4 regions of the Paenibacillus sp. MAHUQ-45 genome follow, and region 3 is predicted to be linked to each of the others. Evidence: riboswitches for the same ligand, from Rfam matches in the RefSeq annotation. Region 3 holds a riboswitch; each other region holds the start of a gene.
What was found. Region 3 has a riboswitch for cyclic di-AMP ahead of AC3Y23_RS25795 (hypothetical protein). Riboswitches for the same ligand answer to the same signal wherever they lie in the genome.
Positions count from the first base shown of each region.

Region 1: it holds a riboswitch for cyclic di-AMP, as region 3 does, so the genes downstream of both, AC3Y23_RS15155 (TrkH family potassium uptake protein) here and AC3Y23_RS25795 (hypothetical protein) in region 3, are expected to answer to the same signal.
Region 2: it holds a riboswitch for cyclic di-AMP, as region 3 does, so the genes downstream of both, AC3Y23_RS23510 (APC family permease) here and AC3Y23_RS25795 (hypothetical protein) in region 3, are expected to answer to the same signal.
Region 4: it holds a riboswitch for cyclic di-AMP, as region 3 does, so the genes downstream of both, AC3Y23_RS28615 (C40 family peptidase) here and AC3Y23_RS25795 (hypothetical protein) in region 3, are expected to answer to the same signal.

Region 1 covers NZ_JBYUPV010000006.1:148,461-153,333, forward strand. Annotated here, with positions in the region: gene AC3Y23_RS15140 (hypothetical protein) at 1-765, opposite strand, end outside; gene AC3Y23_RS15145 (ABC transporter ATP-binding protein) at 762-1,493, opposite strand; gene AC3Y23_RS15150 (GntR family transcriptional regulator) at 1,493-1,876, opposite strand; cyclic di-AMP (ydaO/yuaA leader) riboswitch at 2,142-2,319, shown strand; gene AC3Y23_RS15155 (TrkH family potassium uptake protein) at 2,431-3,768, shown strand; gene AC3Y23_RS15160 (potassium channel family protein) at 3,783-4,448, shown strand; gene AC3Y23_RS15165 (LysR family transcriptional regulator) at 4,510-4,873, opposite strand, start outside.
Region 2 covers NZ_JBYUPV010000013.1:38,839-43,711, reverse strand. Annotated here, with positions in the region: gene AC3Y23_RS23520 (DsbA family protein) at 62-778, shown strand; gene AC3Y23_RS23515 (disulfide oxidoreductase) at 780-1,226, shown strand; cyclic di-AMP (ydaO/yuaA leader) riboswitch at 1,441-1,598, shown strand; gene AC3Y23_RS23510 (APC family permease) at 1,724-3,541, shown strand; gene AC3Y23_RS23505 (ABC transporter ATP-binding protein) at 4,094-4,873, shown strand, end outside.
Region 3 covers NZ_JBYUPV010000016.1:23,562-28,434, reverse strand. Annotated here, with positions in the region: gene AC3Y23_RS25805 (GerAB/ArcD/ProY family transporter) at 1-1,031, shown strand, start outside; gene AC3Y23_RS25800 (hypothetical protein) at 1,242-1,541, shown strand; cyclic di-AMP (ydaO/yuaA leader) riboswitch at 1,538-1,726, shown strand; gene AC3Y23_RS25795 (hypothetical protein) at 1,932-2,351, shown strand; gene kdpF (K(+)-transporting ATPase subunit F) at 2,477-2,554, shown strand; gene kdpA (potassium-transporting ATPase subunit KdpA) at 2,613-4,289, shown strand; gene kdpB (potassium-transporting ATPase subunit KdpB) at 4,349-4,873, shown strand, end outside.
Region 4 covers NZ_JBYUPV010000024.1:16,116-20,988, forward strand. Annotated here, with positions in the region: gene AC3Y23_RS28610 (C40 family peptidase) at 155-649, opposite strand; cyclic di-AMP (ydaO/yuaA leader) riboswitch at 654-795, opposite strand; gene AC3Y23_RS28615 (C40 family peptidase) at 1,176-1,658, opposite strand; cyclic di-AMP (ydaO/yuaA leader) riboswitch at 1,662-1,799, opposite strand; gene AC3Y23_RS28620 (hypothetical protein) at 2,008-2,835, opposite strand; gene AC3Y23_RS28625 (M1 family metallopeptidase) at 2,847-4,862, opposite strand.

The DNA.
Region 1 (4,873 bases), on a different contig from region 3:
AAGCTGTACTGCCAAGAAATTGTAGCGGATCTCACTCATTCTTTCGAGACCAGCCTTAGCAATCCATTGGATCAGCATATAGCTTAGAGGCCAGCCAATCAGCAGAATACCTAGCGAATACAGCAGTATATAGGACGGTTTCAGGGACTGTAATTGCGCACCGTTCAAAGCAGCAGAATTTAAGTACGTAGCCAAAGCCATCAACGGCGACAGCCATAATAATGAAAAGGGGATGAGCAGCAGCAGTTTCCAGCCCATAAGAATGGTTCCTGCCAGCAGTCCGCATACAATGGCGAGCGGAAGGATGGAGGCCGTAAACAGTGCATGAGCGACTAATGTTAGGACAAGATCTTTAAACGGAAAGTACCCATAGTGTCCCGTCAGGCTGAAGAGCACATACAGTCCGATATTAGAGGTGATAACGATGGAACCGAGATACAGTCCATGTCTAAACAGGCTTATCGCCTTGGCATACAGCAGTAGCTTCCGAGGGTGTGGGAAATTCAGAATCCACTCCCGGCTGCCATGAGCTGTGAACAACAGCATGTCGACTGCAGAAAGATACATGATGATTCCTACTATAAAAATGGTGCCTGCTGTAAACGGAGCCTGCAGAGAAGGTTGTCTACTATGAAAGAGATACCATCCGATGCTTACGAGCAGAATAAATAGAGCTACAGTGATTCCCCAAAAAGATTTTCGGCCCCATTTAAAAGGATTATAGCGACTGTACTCCAGGTCTGTTAACGCTCTAAGCGCTGTCATGCGAACACTTCCCTGTAACGTGATTCAACGGAAAGACCAGACTGGCGAAGCTGCTCTACATCCTCAATACCATGAATCCGTCCGCCACCGATCAAGATTAGACGATCAAACAGCAGCTCCATCTCCCGGATATCATGTGTAGCAATCAAAAAGGTACGCTCACCATCAGCCATCTCTCGCACAACTGTGGATGCAATTTCCTCTCTGGAAATGAGGTCCACACCAGTGAAGGGTTCATCGAGTATAACTAGCGGAGCTTTGCGGGACAGGCAGGTCAGCAGCTGCAGCCGGGCTTCTTCCCCGCGTGACAAGGTCGAGATGCGGGATTCTCTCTTGACGGAGAGCTGCCCCATTAGCTGCTCTGCCTTCACATTGTCCCAATCGGGATAAATACCTTCGGCAAAGTGGAGCCAGCGTTGTACGGTCAGCCAGCCGGGCAGATTGCTGCGATCCGGCAACAGGGATAACTGTCCTAGACGCTCTACCCCAGCAGGTTCACCGAAGATCTTCACGGAGCCGGAGTCTGGTGCAGCGAGTCCAGTAATCAGGCGTAATAAGGTAGACTTGCCCGCACCGTTGGGGCCAAGCAGTCCCGTGATACTACCCCGGGGAATATGAAAGCTTACGTCGTCCAAAAGTGTCTTTTTCCTCACGCGAAGCGTTAGGTTCTGACATTGGACGGCTGCCGGGTATTCTGGCAGTGATGAAATATCGTTATTCGTACGCATCAAGATTCCTCCTTATCAAATTGTAGCATCTGCTCTGCTGTCAGCCCCAGGCTGGCACCCACAGCTTTAAATTGCCGCACGGCCTCCAGGATCATATCTTTGCGGGCCTCCTCGATGATGACCTCATCTCTCGTAACAAAGGTACCCTGTCCACGATAGGTGACGATCAGGCCCATCCGCTCCAGCTCCTGATAGGTTCTTGCAGCTGTAGTCGGATTCACGCTCCGATCGGCTGCCAAATCCCTCACAGATGGCAGACGCGAGCCAGGTGGGATAAGTCCGGTAACAATCCGGCCTCGGATGGCTTCGACGAATTGTTCATAAATGGGACGCGAGGGATTGATATGAAATTGCTGCGGTAGCAGCTCCAAAGATTCTTCCATGTCTTCCCCCTAAAAAAATGTGTATGGGTATGGGTCATACACTTGTTGTGTGTAGTGTATCATTCCTCACCATACAATTTCAAGGATTAAAAGTTCTATATATCCTTGAAACCGTGAAAAACGATGCAATTACAGGCAAGTCACGGAAAAGGAATGAGAACTGGGTCCCCTGCATTCGCGGTCTCTCTTTAAGACATTATTTTATCCAAATATACTTAATAGTGTCTTTGTGATGTCAGGACAGAACGTATATAATTTGAATGCAATTAGATATAAGCCGAATTTCAATTGAAAACGGGGGAACCATAAGAAGAGAAAGGCGCAAGCAGACGTAGGTTTGCCTGCCAATCTTCAGGGGTGAATTTCGTTCCGGGAACGAATAGGGCAGTCTGCAGTCGCCCGAATCCGTCAGCTAACCTCGTAGGCTTCAGAACACTGCAGGGACCAAGGGGAGAGGCATTGGTGTTCCAGTGCTTTTTTTGTTTGGCATCTAACGGAATACACCGTCAATTTATATAGTGAGAGGTGAGGATTTGGCCCCGCCATTCCCTAAGTTGAACCGTTTCACCATTTTTAAGCTTTCTCCACCCCAGACGCTGGTGCTCGGTTTTGCAGCGATTATCCTGATTGGCACACTGCTGCTGATGCTTCCGGCTGCCAGCCGGAGTGGACATTCATTGAACTTTATAGATGCGCTGTTTACAGCAACTTCCGCTACCTGTGTTACGGGTCTAGCAGTTGTGGACACTGGCACGTATTTCTCCCTTTTCGGACAGACCGTTATTATGATCCTGATTCAGGTTGGTGGCCTGGGCTTCATGACGATGGCAACACTCTTTGCTTTGGTCTTAAAGCGGAAAATCTCGCTGCGCGATCGGCTCATCCTGCAGGAGGCCATGAATCAGAGCTCAATGGAAGGGATCGTACGGCTCATCCGCCGGGTGCTGATCTATTCACTCATGATCGAGGGGAGCGCAGCGCTGCTGCTGTCGATACGCTGGGCGTTTGATATGCCGCTCGGCAAGGCGATTTATTTTGGACTATTCCATTCTATTTCCATGTTCAACAATGCAGGTTTTGACCTGTTCGGGCATTACCGCAGCCTGATGGGCTATGTCAATGATCCTGTAGTGAATCTGATTGTGATGTTCCTGATTGTCACCGGTGGCCTTGGGTTTATCGTACTCGCTGATCTTATTGATTATCGGCGCAAGCGCAGGCTGTCGCTGCATAGCAAGGTGGTACTGTCTACAACTGCAGCGCTGATACTGGCAGGGACGCTCGTCATTTTTGTGTTTGAATTTACGAATCCCCGGAGCATGGGCTCCTTGAATATTGGCGGTAAAATACTGGCTGCATTCTTCCAGTCGGTCACACCGCGTACGGCCGGGGCGAATACGCTGGATATTTCCGGGTTGCGCCAGGCTTCGCAATTTTTCATCGTAATTCTGATGTTCATCGGTGCTTCTCCCGGTTCTACTGGGGGCGGGATCAAAACAACGACCTTCACGATCATGATCGGCGCTGTAATCTCCATGCTGCGCGGGCGTGAGGATATTGTATTCTTCCGTTACCGGCTGGCGCAGGAGCGGGTGTTCAAAGCACTGACCATTACTTTGCTCGCTCTGCTGCTGATTGTCTCTGTATCCATGGTGCTCTCGACGACCGAGGAACGGGACTTTCTGGAGATTCTGTTCGAGACGACATCGGCTTTCGCGACCGTGGGGCTGAGCATGGGGTTGACTCCGGAGCTGTCGCTGGTTGGCAAAATTCTCATCTGCCTCACCATGTTCGCCGGCAGGCTGGGACTATTGACGCTGGCCTATGCACTCGGCCCAAAACAAGGTAAACCATTGTATCAATATCCGGAAGGCAAAATGATTATTGGATAAGGAGTTAACGGGAGATGAAACCACAGCAATTTGTAGTAATTGGGCTGGGACGTTTCGGTTCAAGTCTGGCGCTTGAGCTGATGGATATGGGCTATGAGGTGCTCGGAGTGGACCATCTGGAAGAACGGGTGGAGGAAATGAGCGACAAGCTCACCCATGCGGTGATGGCGGATGCCACGGACGAGGGGATTTTGCGTTCACTGGGTGTTAGGAATTTCGACTGCGGGATTGTAGCTATTGGCGATAATATGGAGCGCAGTATTCTGACTGCCATTCTGTTGAAGGAGCTTGGCGTTAAGCAGGTGGTCGCCAAGGCCATATCTATTCTTCATGGACGTGCCTTGAGCAAACTGGGCGTGGACCGGGTGATTTTCCCGGAGCGGGATATGGGAGTTCGGGTGGCCCACCAGTTGGTGACGCCCAATCTGCTGGATTATATCGAAATATCCAAGGATTATAAAATTGTCGAGATGAATGTGCCATCCTGTATGGACGGCAAGAGTCTGTCCCAGCTCAATACCCGCGCCAAATACGGGTGCAGCATCATTGCCATCAACAGGGAGAGCGGGATTATCGTCGCTCCGACTGCGCTGGATTCCTTGCATGAAGGTGACATTATGGTCGTCATCGGTTCCAATGAGGGCATTGACCAATTCGAGGAAGAAGCTGTTAACCTGTAATGATTGTTATGATAAAACCCGCCTGCGGACAAGCCGCAGGCGGGTTTTTTAAGGTCTCTTCTTAATCGGCCAGCTTTGGCAGGAACACTTCTTTCGTCACTTGCACCAGTGACCGGGCAGCACCACTGAGCCCACCGCCATCCCGGTAGATCAGACAGGTGGTCCGCTGGGTCTGCTCCAGCTCCTTGATATGCAGCGAGACGAGCCCGCTGCCATTCAGCAGCTCGGGACGCAGATATGATTTGGGCAGGAGCGCCGCGGTTTTGGCCGTCGGCAGCAGCCGGACGATAGCCTCGAAGGAATCGATCTCCATGCGCACATCGGGATCAATGCCGCAGCGCTGGAACAGATCGTCGGTCAGGCGGCGATACCAGGTTCCCTTGGAGAACAGGATCATCGGCAGACGTGAGAGATGGTCCATGCTC
Region 2 (4,873 bases), on a different contig from region 3:
AAAGGACAGAAAGGAACGATCCTTGAGCAAACCTAAGAAGAAGAGTCCAGCGGCTTCTCAGATGAGCAATCAGAAGAGAAACCGCGACGAACAAGAAAAACAGAAACAGACGAACAGAATGTTTGTTATTGGTACGATTGCCTTTGTAGTCATTATTTTTGTAGTCCTATTTATGATGGCAGCGAAGGATTCTTCCTCCACCACTACAGCGGCAGAACCAACGAGCTTCAATTACAGTGAGCTGCCTAGACTGGGTAAAGAGGATGCGCCGGTCAAAATTGTAGAGTTTGGAGACTTCAAATGTCCCGCTTGTGCCCAATTCACGGGGTTAATCAAACCGCAAATCGTGAAGGAACTGGTTGAGCCAGGAAAAGCCTCTTTTTATTTTGTGAATATGGCCTTTATCGGTCCTGATTCCGAAACAGCTTCACTCGCCGCTCTGTCCATTTATCATCAGAATGCCGATGAGTTCTGGAAGTTCTTTGATGCTGTATATGCAAATCAAGGAGATGAGAATGCCAAGTGGGCTACTGAGGATTATCTGGTAGGCTTAGCTGAGAAGGAAAAGCTGAACATTGATTTGGAGCTGCTACGTAAGGATATTAAGGAACGTACGTATTATGACGAGTTGCAAAGAGACATCAAGACAGCTTCCGACGCAGGGGTTAATAATACGCCAACCATCTTCATTAATGGCGTGAAGTCCGCAGAACCGTTTAACTTTGACGCCATTTCGGCGGAAGTAAATACTGCAGCCAAAGCGGCGGAGGCCAAGTGAAATGAATAAATTCTCCCTATTTTGCCGCCGTAACGCTCTTTACCTGGCCTGGTTTGTGTCAGTGGTGGCCGTGGCAGGCAGCCTTTATTTAAGCGAGGTTCTAAAGTATGAGCCCTGTAAGCTCTGCTGGTTCCAGCGCATCTTTATGTATCCTCAGTTATTTCTGCTAGGGATCGCTACGTACCGGGGAGACAAGCGCATTATTCCTTATGTGTTGCCGCTGAGCATTATTGGGGGAAGCATTTCACTGTATCACTATGCAGAACAGAAGATTCCTGCTCTAAGTAAGATTATTCCCTGCACAGTGGGAGTACCTTGTAACAAAGATTATTTGAATTATTTTGGTTTTATCACCATTCCGTTTATGGCGCTTATCGCCTTTACTTTGATCACGATTTTGCTCTGGTTCGGCCGCAAGCCGCTGGAGCAGGAAACAGAAGAAGCATAAGCAAGTACAACCAATAAATATTCCCTGCTGTTTCGTCACAAATAACGTAAAAATGTTATAAAAACACGGGCTGAAGGGATAATAGAAGAGAATGAAAGAGCGGACAGTTCCCGATATAAAATTTGCGGGTTTTGAATGTTTTTTCATTCTTTTTTCATTTTTTTCACCGCTTTACTGGATGCACTTTGTAGACTAATATTAGACCTTGTGAGAAGTTGAATATGCGCTGAATTTTCCTAGGAAAAACGGGGGAACCAATCTTGGCAGAGCGTTGCCAAAGGGGTGAATCGGAACGGGCCTATACGGCCGAACCGTAGGGCTACCACAGCCCGAATCCGCCAGCTAACCTCGTAAGCAAAGGTGGGATAATGACCATGCCCCAGGCATGCGGATCATTTCCGTATGCTTGTTTTTGTGCCTGCATTTATGAAATCCACCCGTGAAAACGGCGCACGGTATGACCGATTCAACTCACAAAGAGAGGAACTGTTTCTACAATGGTAAGCAAAGTAAAACGACTTTTGATCGGACGTCCGATGAAATCCAACGAACTCGATCATGAAAAGTTATCCAAGGTGAAAGCACTGGCTGTTCTGTCTTCAGATGCGCTCTCGTCTGTGGCCTACGGAACGGAACAAATTCTGATTGTACTGGTCGCTGCAGGGTTCACCGCGATCTGGTACTCACTGCCAATTGCACTTGCCGTATTGGGCCTGCTGGCGATTCTGATTTTATCTTACCGGCAGACGATCTTTGCTTATCCACAAGGCGGCGGTGCTTATATCGTAGCTAAGAACAATCTAGGCGTTCCGACCGGGCTTTTGGCTGGCGGCTCTTTGTTAGTGGATTACATTCTAACGGTTGCAGTAAGTGCTTCAGCAGGTACAGATGCGATTACATCGGCTTTTCCAAGCTTGCATGGTCATACCGTTCTTATTGCAGTTACCGTAATTATCATTCTAACGATACTTAATCTACGCGGTGTAACCGAATCCGCATCCTTTATCGCTGTTCCGGTATACCTGTTTGTTATTTCCATTTTCGTCTTAATTATTTCAGGGGTTATAAAATATGCTACGGGCGGTGCTCATGCTCATGTTCCCGAGATCGGGACGGCGGTATCCAATGTCAGCTTGTTCTTGCTCCTGAAGGCGTTTAGCTCCGGCTGTTCAGCATTGACGGGGGTCGAGGCAGTATCTAACGCGATTCCGAACTTTAAAGCGCCTGCTGAGAAAAATGCGGCAAAAACCCTGATGGCCATGGGCATCATTCTGGGGATCATGTTCACGGGCATAACCGTCCTGGCTTACTGGTATGGCATTGTGCCTGACGAGAAAGCTACTGTTGTATCCCAGATCACGGAATCCACCTTTGGACGCGGTGTGCTGTATTTCTTCATTCAAGGGATTACCGCTGTTATATTGTTCCTGGCAGCGAATACCGCTTACTCAGCGTTCCCGCTGCTTGCCTGCATGTTCGCTAAAGACAAATACATGCCGCATGCGTTCATGGTCCGTGGTGACCGGCTCGGTTTCTCGAATGGGATTATTTTCCTCGGTGTGATGTCTGCACTCTTGGTAGCGGCATTTCACGGGAATACAGAAGGATTGATCCCGCTGTATGCTGTCGGTGTGTTCATTCCGTTTACACTGTCGCAGCTCGGCATGATGGTTCGCTGGTATAAATTGAAGCCGACAGGCTGGAAAAGTAAATTTGCTGTCAATACCATCGGCATGCTGACGACATTGACGATTACGCTTATTTTTATCATCACCAAATTCTCCAGTGTGTGGATGGCCTTTATCTTCCTGCCAATTGTAATGTTCGTGTTCTACCGCATACATGGTCACTACATGAATACAGCGGATCAGCTGCGTATCTGTCTCGACAAAGATAAACCAGTTATTAAAGGAAGCACCGTGGTTGTGCCGGTAGCTGGCGTTACTCGTGCCGTTCTGCATTCGCTCAGCTACGCCAAGTCGTTAACGGATAATGTGGTTGCTGTGTACGTCGGCTTTGATGAAGAGGAGATTCACCGGATGGAGCAGAAGTGGGAAGAATGGAATCCGGGTGTGCGGTTGATCGTCCTGCGCTCCAGGTACCGTAGCATTATCCGCCCGCTGCTTAAGTTCATCGATACCGTGGAGTGGAAGACCGCTTCAACGGATCATATCACGATCTTGATTCCGCAGTTCATTACGAAGCATTGGTGGCAGGCTCTGTTGCACAATCAGACCAGTTTTCTGATTCGTTCCTACTTAATGAACCAAAAGGATGTTGTGGTCGCCACAGTACCTTATCATTTGAACAAATAGCTCGGAAGTAGTTGTACTCTATAAGAGAAGTCGCGATGCGGCTTCTTTTTTATTTTGTATTGTTTGTGTCAAAGAGCGCTAACCGTGCAGAATTTTTAATATTTATGTTGACATGGATAATGAGAATCAATATCATTTAAAAGAGTTAAGATAAGAGGGAATGACTCTAGAATATGAGGGAAGTGCATACAAGGGGGATCTTGAATATTTGCATTAAAAAGAAATAAAGCTGGCAGTACAAAGCTGGCGATGGCGAGTTTAGCAGCTCTGATGCTGATCTGGATGGATCTGCTGAAGTTTTTCGTCATTAGGATATTGTACATATTTCATATATTTGCGATAATGAGAATGATTCTTGTTATTACTCATTAACGAGACAAGTCGTTGAACGGCTTCATCTCAGGATTCGAATTCTATAGATTATACCAATATATAGTGGCTGTAATCGGCGCACCTTATTATTTATACTTATTAGTCAAGTCAAGAGCTTAATATACTATGCAAATCCAATAATAACGGGCATCCCCCGAAAAACTACAGGGAGTGAAGATCATGTCAGAACGTTTGAATACAGAACAGCTAAGTATCGGGTACTCGGAAGCCACTATCGTCAAGGGATTGAACTTGACACTTCCAACAGGGAAAATAACAGCGCTGGTTGGGGCTAACGGCTCCGGGAAGTCGACGATTCTAAAGACGATGGCACGGATCATGAAGCCGAAGAGCGGCAGTGTAATGCTGGACGGCAAATCCATTCATAATCTCTCCACCAAAGAAGTAGCTCGTCAGCTGGCGATTTTGCCACAGAATCCAACAGCACCAGACGGACTTACCGTAGCGGAATTGGTCAGCTACGGACGTTATCCGCATCAGAAGGGCTTTGGTACATTGACACCGGAAGATCGTGCGATTATCTCTAATGCGATCACTGAGACCGGTATGGCGGACTTCCATGACCGCCCGATTGATCGTCTCTCCGGGGGACAACGTCAGCGGGCTTGGATTGCCATGGCATTGGCTCAAGAGACAGATATCCTGTTCCTGGATGAACCGACAACGTTCCTTGATATGGCGCATCAATTGGAAGTGCTGCAATTGCTGCAAAAGCTGAATGAAGAGAAGGGCCGTACCATCATCATGGTGGTTCACGATTTGAACCATGCTTCCCGCTACGCTCAGCATATGGTGGCGATCAAGTCCGGTACAGTGATTAGCGAAGGAGCACCCGTTGACGTAATGACCCCACCGGTCTTGCGTGAAGTATTCGGAATCGAGGCCGATATCGTACCTGATCCGCGCACGGGCGTGCCGTTGTGCCTTCCGTATGAGCTT
Region 3 (4,873 bases):
ATATGTTGTTGATTCTGCCCTCACTCACGATATCCGCGGCTAAACAAGATGGATGGATCTCCGGAGGAATAGGCCTCTTGATCGGATGGCCGATTGCCTGGTTTCTGTACCGGTTCAGCCGCCTGTTTCCCAAGCTGACGATTATTCAATACAACCGGCGCCTCTTGGGGAGATGGATTGGGGGGTTGATTTCTTTATTTTACCTGTACTACTATTTGGTCACTACCGCGATGCTGCTTCGGGAAGCCGGTGATTTTCTCACTACGCAGATTTTTACGGAGACGCCCATCAATGCGATTCACTTCATGATGATCATTACGTTGGTGTGGGGGACCAAGAGTGGACTGGAAGCTATTGCCCGGTCGGGAGAGACTTTTTTCCCACTGTATATCTTTTTGTTTCTGGCCCTGTTCTTTCTGCTGCTTCCCCAGGCCGAATTATCCAGACTCCAACCTATAATGGGTGAGGGACTTCGGGCCATTACACATGGTTCATTATACAGCAGTACCTTCACGTTCTGTGAACTGAATGCTGTGCTGATGTTTCTTCCCTATGTAGTTACCAGCAAGACTACGGAAAGAGATTATTTGATCGGGGTTTTCCTTGGAGGGATGGCTATCTGCTCTATTATTCTGCTGGCCCTGCTGGTGATTGGACCGAATCTGGCCTCCAGCTATCTCTATACTACCTATGCTGCCGCACAAAAAATCAACGTGGGGAATTTTCTACAGCGAGTGGAGGCCATACTGGCTATCAATTGGATTTTATCGACATTTTTCAAGACTATTCTGGACTTCTATGCTTTCCTGCTCGGGACCGCTCAGCTCTTCAAGTTGCGTGATTATCGTCCGTTGTCGATTCCTGGCGGCATGCTCGTCTTTGGTTTGGCGTTTGCGATCACGACCAATACCGTATATTTCGATTATATTGTCGACTATTATATCTTCTGGGATTTCACCTGTGCGCTAGTCCTTCCGCTGATGCTTTATATGGTGTACAAATTCAGAAGTAAGGAGATGTTCCAACAGTAAGCTGGGCTGTATTTCTATTCACGGTTTACAGAATGGAATAATAGGCGCTGGGCGTTCCAGTTCTGAACCTGTTGTCGTTCCCGGATACATGTGTAATCGTAATCCGAATCATACGCCGCACGACTTCCTTTTGTAAAAAGAGAAATTATTTCATAGTACCGTCTATCCACGGAATTCCGGCAACCAAGGGAAAGAAAGTGGACTAAAAGCATGTTTATTAGCCGTTATGAGGCATTTATCTTCCTCAAGCCCCTCTTTTCGTATTTGAGCGGAAGACGTGTCAAAATCTTGGAGTTCCGCGCTTTTGGGAAAAACAACCCCGAAATATATAAAAAATTCGATAATCGTGACAAAAACGTGAAAATAGGAGAAATAGAGAGATTGAACATTAAGAAAACGCTACCCAATATGAAAAGGGTTTTCTTTATGCATTATTTTGGCATCCTTGGCGTTTTACAAGAATTCCTGCATGAGAGTATGATTACATCTGTTTCAACCACAACCGAATAGTTGATCCGCTTAATTTCCGTCAAGGAAAGCGGGGGAACCAACAATCGGCAGCCGATGTGAGAGTCGGAAGCCGGTTATGGGGTGAATCCTGTATGGATGCAGCTAGTCATGCATCTGTATGGGTAGGGCGACTCTCACCGCCCGAATCCGTCAGCTAACCTCGTAAGCGTATGGAGAGAGGATGAGTGCAATGTGACCGTTAGCGAGCCACAGAGGAGATCCTTTGTGGTTTTTTGCTGTGCTTTTATAAGCAAAACGCTTGTAAGGCAGCGTCTGGTGACGTGACACAGCCACACACGGCTGTGCCCGAAAATGACGATAGGTCACGTTCCTTTCGGAGATTTTCGTTGCCTCCTTGTTGTTGTGCAAGAGCAGGAGGGGATAAGAGATATGGCGGATCAGATGGAATATGTGCTGGTATGCGCACCTACAAAGGCTGGCGAGCATTTTATCAAGATATTGAAATTCAGAGGCATTCAGGTAGCTGGACTAACGAACAATCAAGAGGAAAAGACCCGTTTAGAGGAATTGGGAGTTGAGAACACTGTTTTAGTAGATACTCGCCATCAGAAAACGTGGTTTCGTCCATCCTTTCCTGTAGGCAAGGTGTATTTGTTCGAGAGCAGTTTCCCGCTGTGTTGTCGTTACATCCAAATGTGCCGGGCCTGGACAACACAGCCCATCTTTGTAATTACCACTTCCTTGAACCCCAGATTGGTCTATACAAGACTGGGCGCAAGTTATGTCATCTATTCCCACAGCGGGGATGCCGTTTTTTTAGTGGACCAAACTTCCTGTGATCAGGGATAACAAAAGGGGCTGGAAACGATGCTGGATCTGTATATGATCGCCGCACTGGCCGTTACGTACGGCTTGTTCTATGGATTTGTACAATGGTGTTCAGGTGTAGTCGAGGATGCAGGGGGGAATGAGCGGTGATTGTGATTATTGCTGTGACCTTGCTGCTGTTCATCTATCTGGTCTATGCGCTGATTAACCCGGAGAAATTTTAGCTATATCTAACGCGAGAAATAAGAACAGAAATAGAAGCCTTGCTAAGGAGGGACATTCATGGGCATTCTGCAAATGGTCGTTGTGATCGTAATCCTGCTGCTTCTGGTGAAGCCAGTGGGCACCTATGTATATCATGTATTTTCAGGTGAGCCTAACCGTACGGATAAATGGTTTGGTCGTACAGAGAATGGCATCTATCGCCTCATTGGGCTGAAGAAGCGCGAAGGAATGTCCTGGAAGAAATATGCGCTCAGCTTTATTTTAACAAATATCGTGCTGGTAGCCTTCAGTTATATCATTTTGCGGGTGCAGCAGGGACTGCCGCTTAACCCGAATGGAATCGCAGATATGGAGCAGACGCTTACGTTCAATACGGTCATCAGCTTTATGACGAACACGAATCTGCAGCATTACAGCGGAGAGACCGGCCTGTCGTATTTCTCGCAAATGGCTGTGATTACGATGATGATGTTCACCTCTGCTGCCAGCGGCTTCTCTGTGGCGATCGCTTTTGTCAGAGGGATCACGGGGCGGGAGTTGGTGGGGAACTTTTTTGAAGACTTTGTAAAAGCACATGTGCGGATCTTTCTGCCTCTCGCATTGCTGGTATCGCTGATTCTGGTCGGCCTGCATGTGCCGCAGACGCTGAAGCCGACGCTTGAGGTCACTACACTTGAGGGCCAGGTGCAGCATATTGCGATAGGGCCTGTGGCTTCGCTGGAATCGATCAAACATCTTGGGACGAACGGTGGTGGCTTCTTCGGGGCCAACTCCTCTCATCCTTTCGAGAATCCAAGTCCGCTTACGAACGTGCTGGAAATTCTCTCGATGTGGATGCTGCCTGCGGCTCTGCCATATACGTATGGCTTGTTTGCCAAAAACAAACGTCAGGGCTGGGTGATTTTTACCGCGATGATGACGCTCTTCGTGCTGCTGCTGGGACTGAACTATTATGCTGAGACCCGTGGGAATCCGGCGATTAACGCCTTCGGTATCGATTCCTCGCAGGGCAGTATGGAAGGCAAGGAGGTTCGTTTTGGTATACCGCAATCCTCCCTGTTCACTACGGTGACAACCGCGGCGACCACAGGCAGTGTTAACAATATGCATGACACGCTGACACCGCTCGGCGGAATTACACCGCTGGCGCTCATGATGCTGAATAATGTGTTTGGCGGCAAGGGTGTCGGGCTGATTAATATGCTGATGTATGCGATTATGGGTGTTTTCCTGAGTGGACTTATGGTCGGCAGAACTCCGGAATTCCTCGGAAGGAAGATCGAAGCCAGGGAGATGAAGCTAATCGCTATCGCGATCCTGATTCACCCGCTCATAATCCTGGTACCGACCGCGGGGGCCTTCCTGACCGAGCTGGGCAAAGGCTCAATTACCAATCCGGGCTTTCATGGCCTGACCCAGGTGTTATATGAATATGTCTCTTCGGCCGCGAATAATGGATCTGGATTTGAGGGACTGGTGGACAATACCTCCTTCTGGAATATAACGACCGGGATCGTTATGCTGCTGGGCCGATACGTCTCTGTGATCGCTATGCTGGCGGTTGCCGGGTCCCTGCTGCGCAAGAACACTGTACCAGAGACGACCGGAACCTTCCGGACAGATAATGGCTTGTTCACCGGCATCCTGATTGGTACGGTTCTGATCATCGGTGCGTTGACCTTTTTACCAGTCATTGTGCTTGGCCCGATTGCTGAGTACTTGACCTTGCGGTAAGCAGTGGCTGTCCATAGCTAGCTTTGCTAGGCAAAGCTTTGAAAGAGAGGGAGAACAAGATGAGTACTGCCAAAAGAAAAAAGCTGCTGACCGGACCGATACTCCTCAGCGCTGTAAAAGATAGTTTTGTGAAATTGAACCCGGTGACGCTGATGAAGAATCCAGTCATGTTCGTCGTCGAGATCGGTACCATCATCGTTCTGTTTATGGTGCTGGTACCCGGATACTTTCATGCTGAGCAGTCGATGGGCTTCAACATTACGGTATTCTGCATTTTGCTGTTTACCGTTCTGTTCGCCAACTTCGCAGAAGCCCTCGCTGAAGGCCGCGGAAAGGCCCAGGCAGATTCACTGAAGAAGACCAAACAGGATATTACGGCCAATAAACTGGTGGGAACAGCGACCAAGACGGTTTCTTCCTCTGAGCTGCGCAAAGGCGATATCGTGGTCGTCAGCCAAGGGGAACTTATCCCGGGTGACGGTGAGGTCATTGAGGGACTGGCTTCAGTAGATGAATCGGCCATTACCGGTGAGTCAGCACCTGTCATCAAAGAAGCGGGCGGCGATTTTGGTTCTGTTACCGGC
Region 4 (4,873 bases), on a different contig from region 3:
TTATATACAAAAGTCATAAGATCAGGCGCAGGAAGTCAGGAATTTGTTGTTTGATGAATTTCAGAAGGGGTAATGAAGAGTAACAGAGATGACAAAAAAGCCCTTCTCCAGATTTCAGTGAAATCGGGAAAAGGACTTACGTATGACTTATAAATTATTGTACATCGTCAAAATCTTGAGAGTCCGTGGCAAGCGCCTGATAAGCATCTGTGCTCATAATGCGTTTGGCACCCACATAACGACTAACATAATAGCTCTCACTCAGTGAGCTGATTGTTACACCGCGAGAGGATGAAGCATGGGCAAATTTGCCTTCGCCGACATAAACGCCAACGTGGGAAATGCCTTTACCACTAGTATTGAAGAATACCAGGTCGCCTGCTCTCAGTTCGTCACGGGACACCGTGGAGCCCATCTGATATTGGGAACCGGATTGGTGTGGCAGGTCAATGCCGATCTTGTTGAAGACATACATTGTAAAACCGGAGCAATCAAATCCGCTTGTAGATGTGCCACCAGATACGTACTTGGTACCAATAGCCTTGTCAATCACCTTATCCATCTTGGAATCGGCGAAAGCGCTTCCTGCTCCAACAGCTGTAAGCATCATAGAAAAGCCTAGTACTGCCGCTGCCAATTTCTTCTTCAAAAGTGTAAACCCCTTCCAATGCCTACGAGGTTAGCTTAAGGGTTCGGTTGAAGGTCCCCTATGACCCCTCTCTGAACAGGAGGTCAATTCACCCAAAGTGGTTCCCCCGTTTCCCTAATAGTTAGGGAACTCGGCATATACTGTTGATTAGAATTAGACTGCTATATGAATACATGACAAAACCTTATAAAAAGGTGACTCAATAATTACAAAAATGTTACTAAAAACTCACTGCGCTAATTGTAACAAACACAGCGTCGCTTGGCAATCATTTATAGCATATTTGTGCGCAAAAAATGTGATTTTAAGAGCGGATTCTCCCTAGTAACGCTAAAAATAGAGAACAAAACAAAATTTCCATAATTTATTGAGTTTTTTGGCGTAAAGATGATTCATCTGCTCTCTAAAGGTGTATACGTATACTATAAAATAGGAAAAACCCGGAAATCGATGATGATAACCATCAAGACTCCGGGCATAGCATAGATATGAAGTTAAATGGAATGTTCGTAGTACAGAGGTTAGTTTAGTCGTAGGCAACCGATTTATAAGCAGTTGTGCTCATGACTCGTTTGGCACCGATGTAGCGATCAGCCCAGTATTTCTGACTCAGTGAGCTAATAATGACACCGTGTGAAGACGATGATTGAGCAAATTTACCATTGCCGACGAAGATGCCTACATGAGATACACCGTTGCCAAGTGTGTTGAAGAATACGAGGTCTCCGGGCCGCATTTGACTGCGAGAGACGGAGGTACCTGCGTTATATTGCGATTGGGATGTGCGCGGCAACGAAATGCCGATGCTTTTGTATACATATGTAGTGAATCCAGAACAATCAAATCCGGCTGTGCTTGTCCCTCCAGTTTTATAGGAGGTTCCGAGGGTTTTTGTGATGACCGTGTCCATTTTGGAATCTGCTGAAGCACTGTTGGTTCCGATTCCGATGGCGAGGGCCAGGCCCAGTGTGGCTGTAACAATGATTTTCTTAAAATTCTGTCTGTTCAAAAGATGTACTCCTTCCAAGGCCTGCGAGGTTAGCTTAAGGGTTCGGTAGAAGGTCCCCTATGATCCCTCTCTTACGAGATCAATTCACCCAAAATATGGTTCCCCCACTTCCCGGTGCAAGGAATTCGGCGTTTTATGCACCCAAAGTGACGTATCGACATGATATAAACGAAGTTATTAAGAAATGCCTGCAAAAGATTACAAAGTTGTTACTAGTAGTACAGAAGCCATTGTATCAAACCCGTAACCATTTTGCAAATCGCGCTGCTGAGGATGACCAAAAAGAGTCGCCGCTCCTGTTTAACCAGGAACAGTGACTCTTCTAAATATGCCCTAAGGGGCGGAATTATTATGGAAATGCTTTACTTCTCCATAGGTCATATTGGGCCGCAATGCCCCACAATTTGAACAGTGTAGACGGGAGTGGAAGGAGTTGGCGGATTAGGAGTGCAGGTAGGCCTGGGAAGTAAATAATCCCTAAGACGTAGATCACCAAGAGCAGCAGACTGCCTGCTCCCAGCACGAGCGATACCCCAATTGCGGTGAGGAAGCACCGCAGGGCGATCAGCAGGGAGGAGAACATACCGGTCCCGGCCGTATAGCCGAATTGCATGTACAAGAGCAGCAAGCGGATAACGTATACGTAGGCGAACCAAGCCAGAACATAGGGAATGCCGTTCAGTAGCACCTTATAATCCATTAAAGACGAGAGCAGCAGTGTATATATCTTGGGTGCGAACCAGTAGACAGGCAGGAGGGAGAGTAACCACTCTACCAGGCTGAAGATCAGCACAGACAGACCATGCTTTTTCATGCCGGGAAAAAAGAACAGGCCGCGTTCTCCTGAGCGCTCCTGATGCAACTCATGCAGTAGACCCGCCCGGATCAACGGGGAAATGAGCAGTCGCAGCACGGTCAACCCCAATAACAGCCACAACCAGCGCTGTATAGCAGGGTCGGAGGTAAGGCTATGCTGGCCCTCGATGTAGAATAGCAGTCGGCCCATTCCGCTGCCTCCCGCGTTGTGGTCGGGGTAGCGCAGGAGGACTGATACTACGGCCTCCCGTACGAAACCATATATAAAATAGCCCCAGAGTAGCCGGTAGATGAATAGCAGGATCAGAATATAAGTTTGCTCCTTCATACTTTGCCAGCCGCGAATAATTGATGTTTTCAAGCCCATTCACCTCACCAGACCAGAGTTCCAAGCACAGTTTCAAGCAGTTTCGACAATGTTAGCGTCCAGCGGGAGAGGGTATCCGGCTTGATCTCCGCCAGCCTGAAATTGTTGATATGTTTGTTCTCCAGCAGCAGGGTGTGCTGGGGATCGATCTCTGCCGACAGTAGCGGGGAGCTGGAGAATAACTGGAACGATGTATTCTTTTTGCTCCCATTCCAGACTCGCTCCACGGTGTGGCCATCAGAGAAGGTAAATCTAATGGGGACATTAGCGTAGTGACTGCCCCTGTTGCTTACCTTTACGATGGATTCGTAGCCTTGGCCGGTGCCAGTATTTTCTTTGGTGTGCATCTGGATGTCGTCTATCGAGAAGTCAGGGGCTCCACCGTCGTAGATGTAAAGATCGAAATAGCTTTGCCATGATTTCTTGGTCACGTTCTCTACAACCTTTTGAAAGTCACGGGTAGAGGGATGACGGAACCGGTACTTATTCGCATAGGTGGACAGGATGGTATCCATAGTTTTAGTACCGACCTGCCGTTCGATGTCTTTCAGTACCAATTTGCCGCGGATGTACACATTTTGTGTGTAAGAGTCTGCTCCGCTGTATCTCCAGGTTTCCAGTGTGAGGGCCTCCGGAGAGGTTACCAGGCTGGCCTGAATGGGCAGATTGGCCATTACACCATACTCTTGCTCCATAAGGCGGTCTTCAGCATAGGAGGTGAAGCTCTCGTCCAGCCAGGCTTCCTCAAACTCGTTGCTGGCCATCATGCCATAGAAATATTGATGACCTATCTCGTGAACGACTGTTCGTTCCAATGAGGTGTCTGGAGAGGCCTCGGAAGCGCCGAAGGCCGTAATCAGTGTCGGATATTCCATTCCCCCAGCCCCGTTGGCGCCCTTGGGCGGAACTACTATTGAAAGAGTGGAATAAGGATATGGCCCGTACCATTTACTGAAGGCGCTTAGAGCAGCCTTAGCAGCTTGGAAATAACGCTCCTTAAGATCTTTATGCAGTGGATCCAGATATAGCTTGATTCGCACGCCGGGAACCTCTGGTGTGGAGAAGGCCTCTTCGGCAACCACAAAATCAGGGGAGGCAGCCCAGGCAAAATCATGAACGTCGTCAGCGTAGAATTGGTAAATTTTCTGATTCTGCTTCAATTTAGCGGTCTTCACCGGGAATCCGGTGGCAGCGACGGTATATTCGGGAGGCACAGTTATCGTCACATTGTATATGCCAAAATCACTGTAGAATTCCGATGTCCCGTGGTATTGGTGCAGATTCCAGCCTTCCTGGCCCACTCCGCGGGTTCCGGCGGGCTCATAGGCACTAATCTTGGGAAACCATTGCCCGGCCATAACGAAGTCCCCTGAGATCCCCATCCGGGCGAATACTTTGGGCAGCTTGACCTCAAATTGCAGTCGGAGGGTCACACTTTCCCCTCCGTTCACAGGTTCAGGCAGATGTACTTTCATCAATGTGCGATCATTAATATTACCGTCATCGGGCTGAACATACTGCACTCTTTGGATGAGAGATGTACCCTCTGTGGTTCGTAGATCCGTTAGGGTCATGCTGCCGAATCCGTTATCGGGCATCTTGTCGCCTCGCAGCTCACCACCGGATTCTTTCATAAAAGTCGTATTGCGGGATTCAAAGGCATTGGGGTAGAGATGAAAATACAGATCGCTCACCGGCTTGCGGCCGGGATGGTTCCAGGTTACTGTCTCCGCGCCTTTTAATGTGCCTGTCGCCGGATCAAGCTTCACGTCGATATGGTACTCGGCGACTCTTTGGCTCAGCGGCTCTGACACAGGAACGGGTGCGGGTGCGTTCTCCGGGAATGTCTGCTGTGCGGTGCCATTGCCGGGCGAGGCTGCCAGGGACTTGGCCGCTTTTTGGGCAGACATGTCTGCCAAGGCAGGGCTTGCACCCGGGTAGCCCCACAAGCTCCCGCCCAGCAGCGTTAGGGCGGCCAGGGCCAGAATGCTGATTTTGGTTCGAAATGTCGGTGGCTTCATACTGTGATTCC